Synechococcus sp. PCC 7335: one gene and its partner. Each later gene encodes a partner of the first gene's protein in a complex. Links are inferred from orthologs where the notes say so. Each region holds a gene or a part of one and is shown in the gene's direction. Other genes may lie near its edges. The genes, in order: glmM and cdaA.

Evidence for each region.
Region 2: the proteins of glmM (region 1) and cdaA are in contact, whole or in part, in a crystal structure (PDB 7OJS), measured with the Bacillus subtilis proteins. The link is inferred for Synechococcus sp. PCC 7335 from one-to-one orthologs.

What each region holds. Positions count from the first base shown.
Region 1 is NZ_DS989904.1:1,459,344-1,465,962, forward strand. What follows is about bases 1,461-4,425. They hold glmM (phosphoglucosamine mutase), read left to right. Parts: upstream 1,461-2,124; coding sequence 2,125-3,726; downstream 3,727-4,425. Other genes in these bases: S7335_RS06500 (DUF309 domain-containing protein), read right to left, coding at 1,461-1,580; S7335_RS06515 (GDSL-type esterase/lipase family protein), read left to right, coding at 3,954-4,425. Outside these bases: lptB (LPS export ABC transporter ATP-binding protein), read right to left, coding at 1-289; S7335_RS06495 (LptA/OstA family protein), read right to left, coding at 391-993; more of S7335_RS06500, read right to left, coding at 1,176-1,460; more of S7335_RS06515, read left to right, coding at 4,426-4,667; S7335_RS06520 (LL-diaminopimelate aminotransferase), read right to left, coding at 4,713-5,948; S7335_RS06525 (HAD family hydrolase), read left to right, coding at 6,062-6,619. UniProt on the Bacillus subtilis protein: Catalyzes the conversion of glucosamine-6-phosphate to glucosamine-1-phosphate. Glucosamine-1-phosphate is used for cell wall biosynthesis.
Region 2 is NZ_DS989904.1:1,953,026-1,959,523, forward strand. What follows is about bases 1,969-4,812. They hold cdaA (diadenylate cyclase CdaA), read left to right. Parts: upstream 1,969-2,868; coding sequence 2,869-3,756; downstream 3,757-4,812. Other genes in these bases: lysA (diaminopimelate decarboxylase), read left to right, coding at 1,969-2,806; S7335_RS08575 (isoprenyl transferase), read left to right, coding at 3,753-4,505; S7335_RS08580 (DUF2949 domain-containing protein), read right to left, coding at 4,575-4,766. Also shown: rimI (ribosomal protein S18-alanine N-acetyltransferase), read right to left, coding at 404-1,120; more of lysA, read left to right, coding at 1,388-1,968; S7335_RS08585 (DUF192 domain-containing protein), read right to left, coding at 5,654-6,136; response regulator transcription factor NblR, read right to left, coding at 6,301-6,498. UniProt on the Bacillus subtilis protein: One of 3 paralogous diadenylate cyclases (DAC) in this bacteria, catalyzing the condensation of 2 ATP molecules into cyclic di-AMP (c-di-AMP). Upon expression in E.coli leads to c-di-AMP synthesis.

The sequences.
Region 1 (6,619 bases):
TGTCTTGCACGCTCAGATTCCGAAAAATGCTTGCTTCTTGTGCTAGATAGCCAATTCCCAACCGTGCTCGCTTGAACATTTGCAAGCTGGTAATATCTTGTCCATCAAGCAATACCTGGCCTATATCCGGCTGCACCAACCCCGTCGCTATATAAAAAGTCGTCGTTTTCCCTGCACCATTTGGCCCTAGCAACCCGACAATTTCACCTCTATCTACGGATAGGCTTACCCCTTTGACAACTGTACGCCTGCCGTATGTTTTCTGAACATTTGTAAGCACGAGTTTCAAAGAAGAGACCTCGTTAACTGAATTGACATAGAAGTGATTGGATAGACCAAGTTTAGGCGCAGTCAGTCCTCGCTAAGCTGACTTAGATAGACTGACAAACCTTATTCGGAATTAATCGGGCCTAGCTCAGAGGGTAGCTCGTCTGGCGGTGTCGGAACCGAGATTGGTGTGGGGGGAGGCGCTTCACCGGAATTTGTAGGCGCAGGCTCTTCCGGCAATAGATAGACTGCTTCTACCTGACTATTGGCTCCAGGCGTGGCGACAAATCGACCTTCGACAATAAGGTAGGTTATGGTTTCTGCCTGTAAGGTATTTCCTTCTTGCTCTACGTCTACATTGCCGCTAAGGACGATTCGCTGGTCGCGACTGTAGTATTGAGCCTGGGCTGCCGTTGCAAAAATTTGCCGACTAGGGTAGTCGATTTGAACATTGCCAATAGCAGTTACTACACCTGTATTAGAATTTGCTTCTACCCGAGAAGCCTTAAGCTGAAGCGCGTCCCTACCTGTCTGAGCCGTAGCTTTGGTAAACGTATTTGGTAGTATCTTTGGCAAAAACTGAGAGGGTAAAGCGGCAGTTACTAGCGGCAAAGCCAGCGCCACCACGCCTCCGCAAGCTACCTGAGCTAGCCTGCGTCTAACGCGAGGAGCATTAAGCGTGATCTGAAGAAAGTGATGAATGAAGTGCGATCGCCAATGCAGCATGCGTCAGATATAAAGAAAGGTTGACCGAGAGAACCAGAAGACCGAGAGAACCAAAAGACAGTAGGCCAATGACAGTGCTTCTAAAGCCATACTAGAAAAAAATGGCTGTTTCAACAGCGCAGACAATGCCACTATTCATACCTTAAGCTCAAACATATGCTCGTCTAGAGATCTTAACCTCTCTATTTGAACTCACTTTTGTTACTCTCTCCAAGAGTTTGGCGTACCTGGGGAAGAGGAAATGGAGGATCTTCCATCAGCTGAGCAAGTCCTGTTTCGCCCGTTGTCTGCACGAGCGATAACCACTCTACTGCCTGGTCCACTAGCGTCTCGACATCTACGCTTTCATGCTCAGGCTCAAACTTACGCAGGCGATTAATCCCTTCACCTAGCAAGATCGCGCCGCCCCTCCAGTTGAGATTACCCAGATGGTAGAACGCCACTGCTATTTGCAATATTCCCTGATAAAAGGGCTTCTCTATTGTCTCAGCTTCCATCCAAATTGCCTCTAGCGTGTCGTGACAGGCGTAGAATTGGCCACTATTAAATTCGTCTATGCCTTGCTGAAACTGAACGGGATATTGCATAGGAAGCTAAAAGACCTCAGTCGATAGAGCTAACTTAATTGATATTGTGCGAAATTCTGATTGAGTAGAGGGGCATAGTCTAAGTGGTTCCCGTTTCAACTATAGTGGCTGCTACTAGCCCTACGCATCTAAGCTCTGCTGATTTGAGTTCTACATGCTGATACTAAGACTAACGCTTGGTTTCAAAGAAGCTATGTGGATAGCTAGGTGCGAATATGCCCACTAGCCGTGGCTTTCTAGCTGTGGCTTCGAGCATCAGACTTTCGCACTCGAACCTGATGAGACCATTGGCTAGTTTTGGTCTGCTGTTGGTTCTCAGCTTTTGGTTATCGAGGGTCTCTAAATCTGCGCTCAAAAAATTCAATAAAGCATTAAGCGCCACTATTGTGGGTAGCAGTAACCAGTCAATTTATTGACTGAAATTGGTACGTTAGTCGCAGTGCTTAAGTTTAAGGTGATATTCTCCACACTCAGGGAGTATTCACGGTAGGTACTCAGTGACTTTAATAACAGTCTCTTTGGTGTATTGTAGGAGTTTAAAAACATGGTGAGTTCTCAGGTAAAAAGAAATCCAAGCGATCGCCAGCTGCAAGAACAGAGGTCAACTCACCAGAGCCCAATTGCAGCGCATCCATCCTTAGTAGAGCCAGTTTCAACCGGACAGGTCTTTGTAGAGCAGAGCATAGAAGAACAGCCGGGCGCACCTCTACCAAAAACTCACCAGCACTTCCATCTTGTTCCTGCCGATAGGTGTAGCGTTCAGCTTGCGCTTCCTGAGACACCGCTGTTCGGGACAGACGGTATCCGTGGACAAGCAGGTACACTGCTAACTGCACCACTAGCTACCCAAGTGGGCTTTTGGGCAGGGCAGGTGCTGCGCGCTCATGGTCAAACAGGTCCCATTATTCTTGGCCAAGACTCTCGCAACTCCAGTAACATGCTGTCTTCTGGCCTGTCTGCCGGACTGACCACAGCGGGCTTAGAAGTGTGGGATTTAGGCCTTTGTCCGACTGCAGCCGTTGCTCACAGTGCCATTGGAAACGCGGGCGGCATCATGATCTCTGCTAGCCACAATCCCCCGGCAGACAATGGCATTAAGTTTTTCGATTCCGCTGGTACCAAACTGTCGAGCACTATCCAACAGCAAATTGAATCGGCCATACGGGGTCAAAGTCTGTCGGTTGCCAGCTCTACTAGCCAGGGCGCAGCAACCGATATGCAGTGGGGCCGCGCCTATCAACGTCCCGATTTAATCGATCGCTACGTCGATTTTCTGCATCAGCCGTTTCAGCCACATCCTAATCTACGGGGTATGCGGATTGTGCTAGATCTAGCTTGGGGCGCGGCTACTCGCGTTGCTAAGCAGGTGTTTGAATCGACAGGCGCTGAGGTCGTTATTTTGCATGGCCTACCAGACGGCGATCGCATCAATGTAGACTGTGGGTCCACGCATCTAGGTAGCCTTAAAGCTGCCGTCGCTGAGTTAGAAGCCGATATCGGTTTTGCTTTTGATGGAGATGCTGATCGCGTCATGGCCGTCGATGGCCAGGGCCGGGTAATTGATGGCGACTATATTCTTTACTTTTGGGGGCAAACGCTTCAACAGGCAGGCAAGCTACCCAACAACACCATCATTTCTACGGTGATGGCTAATCTAGGATTTGAGCGAGCCTGGCAAAAACAGGGGGGCACTTTAGTTCGTACGAAAGTTGGTGATCAGCACGTTCATGCCGAGATGATCTCGCAGGGCGCGATGCTGGGCGGAGAGCAGTCAGGTCACATTCTGTGCCATCACTATAGTTGGACCGGTGATGGTATTTTGACAGCGCTGCACTTAGCAGATTTGGTTAGGCAAGCAGACTGTTCACTGCCCGATCTTGTTGCTCAAAGCTTTAACACCTATCCTCAAAGGTTGAAGAACGTTCGAGTCGATTGTTCAAGCACTCGGCGCGATTGGCAGAGCTGCGACGCGCTACAAAGCGCAATTACCCGAGCAGAAACCGCTATGGGCGATCAAGGTCGCGTGCTTGTAAGAGCTTCTGGCACAGAACCTTTGATCAGAGTCATGGTAGAAGCTGCTGATGCAGGTACAGTAGATTACTGGACAGACGTACTAGCTGATAAAGTATCGCAGCACCTAACCTAACAACCTGCCCTTCATAACCTGCTTTTTGCGCAGAATTACATACGCCGTGTAAAGAGCAAGTAGTTTTGTTTCTAAAATGGCTTGGCGATACGCAGCGAAAAGATAGAGTTCCTAACTTGTTTCACCTAAGCCGCAGCGACTTTAGCAGCGGTGTAAAGATTTGCAAAGCTGTTTGGCTTCGTGCTATTCCTTGTGAAGTTAGTTTGAAGTTTAATTAAGTAGTCTCTATGGTGGCAACGCTTCCATCCGTTCAGCCTAGCGTTAGGCAGAGCGCTGTTCAATCGCTAATTCACGTTGGTCATCCCAAAAAGGTGATTGTTGTGGGTGATAGCCTAGTCTACGGCTATGGCGATAGTGAAGGGGGTGGCTGGGTAGAACGATTGCGACGAGGCTGTCTAGACCCGCAGCAATCTGGGCCAGTCTTTTACAACTTAGGTATTCGTGGTGATGGTGTCGCCCGGGTTACGCAGCGGTTAGAAAGAGAGTTCTGTAATCGCGGCGAACTGAGACATCGCACACCAGATCTTTTGATCCTCTCAGTAGGCATCAATGATTCTGCTAGAACAGGTCGGGCCAAGGGACGGCTCATGAGCAGCCCAGTCGATTTTGCCCAGTCGCTCGAACAACTATTAATTCAGTCTAGACAGCTCTGTCCAGTTCTGTTCGTTGGTATGGTGCCTGTGAACGAAGCGGCTATGCCGTTTGCTGATGTTCTATATTTTAGTCGTACAGACCAGCAGCACTATAACCAAATCACTCGCCAGCTGTGCGAAGCGCACCAGATCCCGTACCTAGATCTCTTTGAGCAATGGAGCCAAGAAAGTGAAGCCTGGATACGCGATCGCCTTTGTAGTGATGGTATTCATCCCAATAGCTTAGGCTATCGCACCATCTTAGAAACCGTAAAAGCCTGGAACCCGTTTTCTCAGGCGATTCGATAGCTGTTCTGTCTACAGCTATCGAATAGGCAGTTCGGGTTTATTCCACTAGGCTTTGAATGTTTTGGTGATGCGCTTCATGGCTTCTTCTACATTCTCACGGCTGTTAAAAGCTGAGATCCGAAAATAGCCCTCGCCGGCTGCGCCAAAGCCTGATCCGGGCGTGCCCACAATATTGCAAGCATTTAGCAGCTTATCGAAGAAGTCCCAGCTGGTCAGTCCGTTGGGTGTCTTCACCCAGACATAAGGCGCGTCCACCCCGCCGTAAACTTGGATACCTGCTGCAGTTAGCTGCTCACGTACAATCCTAGCGTTCTCAAGATAAAAGCTGACTAGTTCCTGCGTTTGCTGCTTTCCAGCCTCAGAATAAACTGCCTCTGCGGCCCTTTGCACCACGTAGGATACGCCATTGAACTTGGTCGATTGACGGCGATTCCACAGCCCCCAAATCTCTATGTCCGAACCATCTTTAGCCTTTCCCTTCAAAGATTTTGGTACCACCGTTAGCGCGCAGCGGGTACCGGTAAAGCCTGCATTCTTAGAAAAGGAGCGAAACTCAATGGCGCACTCACGTGCTCCTTCTATCTCATAGATCGAATGTGGAATTGAATCATCAGTAATAAACGATTCATAGGCAGCGTCAAACAGAATAATCGAGCCGTTGGCTTTGGCATAGTCCACCCAGGCTTGAAGCTGAGCTTTCGTCATGGTCGCGCCAGTTGGATTGTTGGGCGAGCACAGATAGATCAAATCGACTTTATTTGAAGGAATATCAGCTGAAAAATCATTGTCAGCGCTAATTGGTAAGTAGGTGATGCCTTCATACTTACCGCTGTCGTCGGCCTCACCTGTATGTCCAGCCATCACATTCGTATCTACATAGACTGGATAAACCGGATCGGTCACTGCAATACTGTTGTCATCACCAAAGATATCTAGGATGTTACCGCAGTCACACTTAGACCCATCCGAGATAAAGATTTCTGTCGCGTCGATATCGCAGCCGCGAGCTTGAAAATCGTTTTGGGCGATCGCCTCTCGCAACCATGGATAACCCTGCTCGGGGCCATAGCCTCTAAACGAAGCGCGATCGCCCATCTCATTGACGGCCTTAATCATTGCGGTTCGGCAAGCCTCTGGTAGCGGCTCAGTCACATCTCCAATGCCTAACTTAATAACAGGTGCATCAGGGTTTAGCTCCGTAAAGGCCCGCACTCGGCGGCCAATTTCAGGAAATAGATACCCTGCTTTTAGTTTGAGATAGTTATCGTTGATCGTAGTCATAGAAATTCGCGCATCTGTAATAGGCATCTGGATCTTACCAGCCGCCCTACGACCCGTTCATCCTTCACCCGGTTCCCCCACTCACTAGTTCCTCACTCACTATTAGTTTGCCAATGCTCCACACCCGCACCGCCTGGATCTTCGATATGGACGGTACGCTTACCAAAAGCCTCCACGACTTTCCTGCCATAAGCCGCGCGCTTGGACTTCCCCCCAACCAGCCCATACTAGAGGCGCTAGAACATCTTCCACCGGACGAGCGGGCAACGTGTAACCGACAGCTAGCTGTGATAGAAACAGACATCGCTTATCAAGCCACTGCTCAGCCTGGGGCGCGAAGGTTGCTTAGCACCTTGAAGTCAAAAGGCAAACAGGTTGGCATTCTCACGCGCAATACCAAGGATATCGTTCACATCACACTGACGGCTTGTGGCCTAGCCGACTTCTTTCATCCCGATGACATTCTGGGCCGAAGCTGCTGTCCTCCCAAGCCTCAACCCGATGGCATTCTCAAACTTTTGGCGAACTGGTCGCTGGGTCCAGAAAGCGCTGTCATGGTTGGAGATCATAAGTTCGATTTGCTCACCGGTCGCAATGCCAAAACTGCCACCGTCTATCTAGATCCTCAGGGAAAGTTTCCCTTTGCAGCCCACGCCGACTACAGCATTACT
Region 2 (6,498 bases), 490 kb from region 1 along the record:
AGCTCTTCTTGCCCTTGTGCTGGGGAACAAACCCAGCTAGCCCGGACGCTTCGTACAACTGCTTCCATTCGCTGATAGCGCCGAGCGATACATTCAGAACATCGACGACGCCTTGATAGCCGTGCCCTTCGTACAACAGTTTGACCGCCAGCGCCTTCTTCACCTGACGCGCATCTCGTTCCTTACGGATGAACGCTTTGAGCTCGGCTATCTGCTCAACTTTATCAACAGCCGCAGTCTCTCGAACAAACGCCTTATCCATCGCTGTAACCACGCATTAGAGCATTGCTAACCCTATTCTATTTCTCCTTGTTCGGGTTAGTTCGACCGCTAGTGCAGCTTTTCGCTTTTTATACCGGATGGCTATAGAGCTAAGTAGATAACTGGTGTACGTAGCCTGAGCTTAGATGAGTTGAAAATCTTCTGTGTAGAAGCGATAGTTTTGCTTTCTTAGCTGTGCCGTTGCCTGCATTTGATAGCGGTTTATTTGTGCCAAGCAGTCTTTAGTTTGTAGTCCAGTTCGCCACAGAATCGAAGCGTCCTCTCCATCAGCGTAATAGCGTTTGCGTATACCTGCTTCTTTGAAGTCAAACTTTTGATAGAGCGATAGAGCCCGTTTGTTTGTTGCTCGAACTTCTAGGGTTGCCCGGGTCAAGCCACGTTTATATGCTTTTTGTAATAGCTGGGCTAGCAACCATAGTCCTAGTTTCTGTCCTTGATATTTTGGGTCAATAGCCAGTGTTGTAATATGTGCTTCTTCAAGAATTGCCCATAGGCAGCCTACTCCCAAAAGCTCTACTTGCTGCCCCTTTCTACTAGGATTGCTAGGAGTAATCTGGGTATTGATTAAGGTATTGCTCTGGGCACTAATTTGGGCATCGACGTTAGATTGGATACTCGTCTGAGGCGTGTGAGCATCGTCAGGCTCTGTTGTAGAAACTAGCTTTGGAGATGTTTGAGTCAGTCGAGAATTGATCGGCTCGACGCTGCTTGCTTTCACTAGCACCAGTAAATCGCTGTGCTCGCTATCTAGCTCGCGCTCGTATCCTGATCGGGTCCATAATCCTCCCAGACACCGCTGGTCAAGGGCAAGGACAGCTGAGATATCAGCTGCAACCATAGGTAGGCAGCTCAAGACAGGGTCTAATTTAGGCCTTGAGTTAAAAGAGATAGACGAAGCTTTCATCCGCGATTACGATCATGTTCTACGCTAAAGCCCACAATTAAAAAATACAAGCTAAGAAATTAAGCTAAAAAATAAGCGTGCTTGAGCGGATCACGCTTGAGGAGTGAAGCAATCGCGATTGCGCTTCCCAAATCAATGTTTGTCTACCTAGCCGTCAACTGTACACTGAATTAGATAGCCTCTACTTTCTCTTGCTCTCTCATGGTCTCCACGATTTCAGCAGTGCCCACCCCTTCAAACCTTCCTGTTTCTAGCCGGCAATACCTGTTAGAGGTTGCTGCTGATACATCGCCTAATCAAACCCTCTTACCTCTAACTGCAGACGTTAATGATAAAGACCATCTGACAGTGGGTAGCTGCGATGTGGTAGAGCTGCTCGAAACGTTCGGATCGCCTCTCTATATATTAGATGAACAAACGCTACGGACGGCCTGCCGGCAGTACAAACAATCTTTTGAAGAGCACTATCCGGGCGAGTCCCTGATTGTCTATGCCTCCAAAGCTTGGAACTGCTTGGCAGTGTGTGCGATCGCGCTTCAAGAAGGAATTGCTATTGATGTGGTCTCTGGTGGAGAGATTAGCACTGCGATCGCCGCGGGGGCTACTGGGAAGATGCTCTACTTTCATGGCAACAACAAATCTATTGAGGAGCTTCAGCTCGGACTCGATGCCGATGCCCGGATTGTGGTTGATAACTGGCACGAACTCAAGACGCTTGAGCAGATCGCCAAAGACGCTAGGACAACAGCCACAATTTTAGTTCGTCTGACCCCAGGTATTGAATGTCACACCCATGAATATATTCAGACTGGCCATATTGACAGCAAGTTTGGCTTTGACCCAGATCAGCTAGAAGAAGTCTTTGAGTTCATCGCGAACAAAACAGAGCACATTAACTGCATTGGCTTGCATGCTCATATTGGCTCACAGATCTTTGAGCTGCAGCCCCATCGTGACTTGGCTAATGTGATGATGCGCTGGTTTCAAAGCGCTCGTCAATACGGTCTTTCAATTGAAGAAATTGATATTGGTGGCGGTCTGGGTATTCGCTATACAGAGTCTGATGATCCCCCGAGTATCGACGAGTGGGCTAAGACCGTCTGTGAAAGTATGACGGCGGCCTGTACAGCTAGTGGCTTGCCCTATCCCAAGCTGCTGTGTGAGCCAGGGCGATCGCTGATTGGCTCGGCCTGTGTGACCGCCTATACAGTGGGCGGGCAGAAGTGCGTCCCAGGCATCCGTAGCTATGTTTCTGTCGATGGTGGGATGTCTGATAATCCCCGGCCGATTACCTATCAGTCGGTGTATCGTGTTCTTGCAGCTAGTAAAATGTCTGCACCTTTGAGTGAAACAGTCACGCTAGCCGGAAAACACTGTGAATCTGGAGATGTGGTCATTCACTCGGCTTATCTACCTACGCTCGAATCGGGCGAGGTTCTAGTGATCCCTGCAACGGGCGCCTATAACTACAGCATGTCCTCTAACTACAACCGGGTGCCTCGTCCGGCGGCTGTGCTCGTCAATCAGGGTAAGGCGGATCTAATTTTACGCCGAGAAACTTACGCCGATTTGATGAGTCATGACTGTTTACCAGATATGCTTAGACCTGCCGCACAGTAACCCCCCTGGCGCAGTAGTATACGAGGATTGAACAGCACAACCCGGTGAAATCGGTCTGACTCTTGTATATCACCTTTATTGATATTGTTTTAGTCTTTGTGCTGGTCTACACGGTTCTATCGGTGATTCGCGATCGCCGTACGATGTGGATGGTACAAGGACTAATGCTCCTGATGGCAGCCACACTACTCAGCCGAGTGGTGGGCCTTAGGGTGCTGAGCTTCCTCATGGACAAGATTTTGTTAGGCGCCTCTGTTTCGCTAGCTGTGATGTTAGTGGCTGACTTTCGGCGGCTACTAGAGTCCATCGGCAAAGGGGAAGTCGCGCAGCTTTTTATCGGACAAGAAAGCCATCTTTCTACCGCAAACAGCGTGATTGATGAGCTAGTAGAGGCAGTGAAAGGGCTTTCTCAAAATCGCACAGGTGCGCTGATGATTCTAGAAACCGATGAGCCGATTGAAGAAAGCGACTTTTCAGTGCCGGGTGTCAGACTTAATGCCGAACTTTCAAGAGAGCTGCTGCAAACTATTTTTCAGACAACGACGTTGTTGCACGATGGGGCCGTCTTGATTCGAGGCTCGCGCATACTAGCAGCAGGCGTGATTTTGCCTATTTCTGAACGGGATGCCTCTAGACAGCTAGGTACCCGACATCGTGCAGCAATGGGAATCACCGAACGGGTGGAGCAGTGCCTGTGTGTGGTAGTTTCTGAAGAAACGGGTTCCATCTCTGTCGCTGAGAAAGGAACGCTAAATCGGCCCCTGACCAGCAGTAAACTGAAAGAATTGTTGATGGAGAAGTTTTCTCCCTCTGCTGATGCCGATACGGTTGCACCGCAGCTTCGCAGCCTCGGTAAGCGGTTGAGTATGAAAGCTATCCGCTTTTTGAATACTCTTAAGCGCAAGATCAGGCGAAAACTTCCTAGCCCTACCCCTCAGGAAAAGAAATGACGGCTAAAGCCTTAGATTCTTCACGACTGCCCACAGACTTAGCGCAGGGCCAGATGCCCTCTCATGTGGCGGTGATCATGGATGGCAACGGTCGCTGGGCTAAAAGTAGAGGGCTCCCTAGGATCATGGGCCATCGAAAAGGAGTTGATACGCTCAAAAAGCTGTTGCGCTGCTGCCGGGACTGGGGAGTAGAGGCACTGACGGCGTATGCATTTTCTACTGAGAACTGGGGACGCCCTACCAAGGAAGTCGATTTCCTGATGACGCTATTCGAGCGAGTGCTTCGTCAGGAGCTACAGGAAATGATGGAGGAAAATGTTCGCATTGAGTTTGTCGGCGATTTGCTAGCGTTGCCTGAAACGCTTCAAAAGGAGATTGACCGTGCGGTAACACTGACGAAGGAAAACTATGGTATTCGCTTTTCAGTGGCGACAAACTACGGCGGGAGGCAGGAAATTTTACAGGCTTGTCGGGCGATCGCGACCCAAGTGAAACAAGGCCATCTCAACCCTGAAGATATTGACGAGTCGCTATTTAGCCGTCATTTGTATACATCTGATATCAGCGATCCTGACTTGCTGATTCGTACCAGTGGTGAGATGCGAATTAGCAACTTCCTATTATGGCAGCTCGCCTATTCGGAATTTTACATTACTGATACGCTCTGGCCCGATTTCGATACATCAGAGTTTCACCAAGCAATGAAAGCCTTTCAGCGACGCGAACGCCGTTTTGGAAAAGTCAATTAGTTTATTGAATCCAGAAATGTGATTTTAACTAACGTTTATCTAGACAAAGAGCGAGCACCTCACTCTAGCCTACGCTATCTCCATCCAGTCAAATATCCTTTCTAACTGTTGCAGCGTAAGTACGCCTTGTTGCCAAAGCACCATTGGTAGCGGCGCAGAATCTTGTTTGGACTGCTGTAGTGCCTGCTTGATAGAGGTAGAAGGAATTGCAAGCTCTTCGTGCAAGAACTGAACTAATTTCGTGTCGTCTCTCGAAACCATAAATCGGTAGAAGCGGGGTTATTCAAGGTTTATTAATCCCTTTTCCTTGATCCCTAGATTCGATTAAGAAAAAAAGATTTTGTGTTTAGTTCAGTAATCCTACGGTAGATCGAACAAAAAACACCTCTCTCTAAAGCACGTCTTAAGATTTTCTTTAGAAATATGTACGGACAATTAAAGAGGAATTAGAGGCGGACCGCTCTAACCGCTGGCCCTGAAGTAGCTAAATAGTCGTCTTTAGCGCTCAGCCGTTAAAATGGCGGCTCGATTGAGTTCAGCGCCTTTATTGATATACAGCCTTTACTGATATACGTAGGAAAGCTTCTTGAACAGTAGCCTGCTAGTGGTTGGGTAAAAAGGGGCTATTTGTTGCAAACCTACCAGTGTCGTTTTTCGTATGGAACGGCGTGCTATTCGATCACTATAGCCTTGCGCACTTTGCTTACTGCACCACGAAAGGCTACAGCCCTTGTTGCACAATGCAGGGTGCATAGCGATTGCCGTAGGCGCGGCCTTCTCTTTGAGTATGCATCCGCGCATTGCTATACGTAATTGCCAGAAGTCAAGAAGATTCTAATAAACACTCTCGCAAGCGATACTGAGCGCGTTCCTACGCAGATGTAGAATTTTGCGCTCGCACTTTCTAGCTTTTGCCTAGTTTTTACCCAGCACTTGCGTACCTTCTTCAGAGGCCAAAGCACCTTCTAGACTTTCCGCACCTGCGCTTTATCTAGACCAGCACGAACTAAGTGTTGCTTAAGCTGGTTGTATTTACACCCGTGAGGGTAGCTAGTATCTCATTGATATCGGTGAAGAGGATGTCGCTGCCAGCAAAGGAAAGCTGGCCGATGCCGAGTCCACATTTTTCTGCCTACCTTCGAGGTCTATTAGAGGCTGTAGCCCGGTAACGCTTCGATATAAACGGTATCGCCAACTTGCAGACCGATTTCGGCAGCACGACCGCTACGTAGTTCTAATACTTGATCGACGATTTGGTCATTAGGCCCATACGAAGGGCAAGGCAAAGCAGGACAAGGAGGAACTTCTGGTGCGATCGCCACTACCTCTCCTTCTTTCAAAAACACCATATCCAGCGCTACTGGTACGTCCTTCATCCAAAAGCTCACTCGCCTGGGGGGATCAAAGGGAAAGAGCATCCCCCTATTGTCGGGTAAAGCCGATCGAAACATTAGTCCCAAAGACTGCTCGGCAGAGGTTCTAGCCACTTCTATCTCGAAAGTTTCTTCCTGTATCTGGGCGATCGCAGTGACCGGTAGCAGCTGCCCTGGGCCGTTGAGTGTGATGACTGGCTCGTCCGAGGGTGGACTAGAGGTCTCGTTAGCTATCTGATTTGGGGTTGGATCGGACATAGAGCAACTAACCAAGACTGTTTGACACAAGACAAACGCGGCAACGATAACAGCCCATCGAGTATATGGCTGCCTGAGTGAAATCTGGGATCGCTGAAGATTTCGGTACCCATCGTTTTGACTCATATTAATTAGCTCTACTAACGACTCCTTCTAACTACCCCTTAGGTCTCTCTCAAAACATAACCTACACCACGCACCGTCTGGATCAGGCGCTTCTCACCCTCCTCATCCATCTTGAGCCGCAAATAGCGAATGTAAACCTCGATAACGTTTGACTCACCGATAAAGTCGTAGCCCCATACGCTTTCTAATATCTGCTTGCGAGTGAGCACCTCACGCGGATGTTCCATGAGATATTT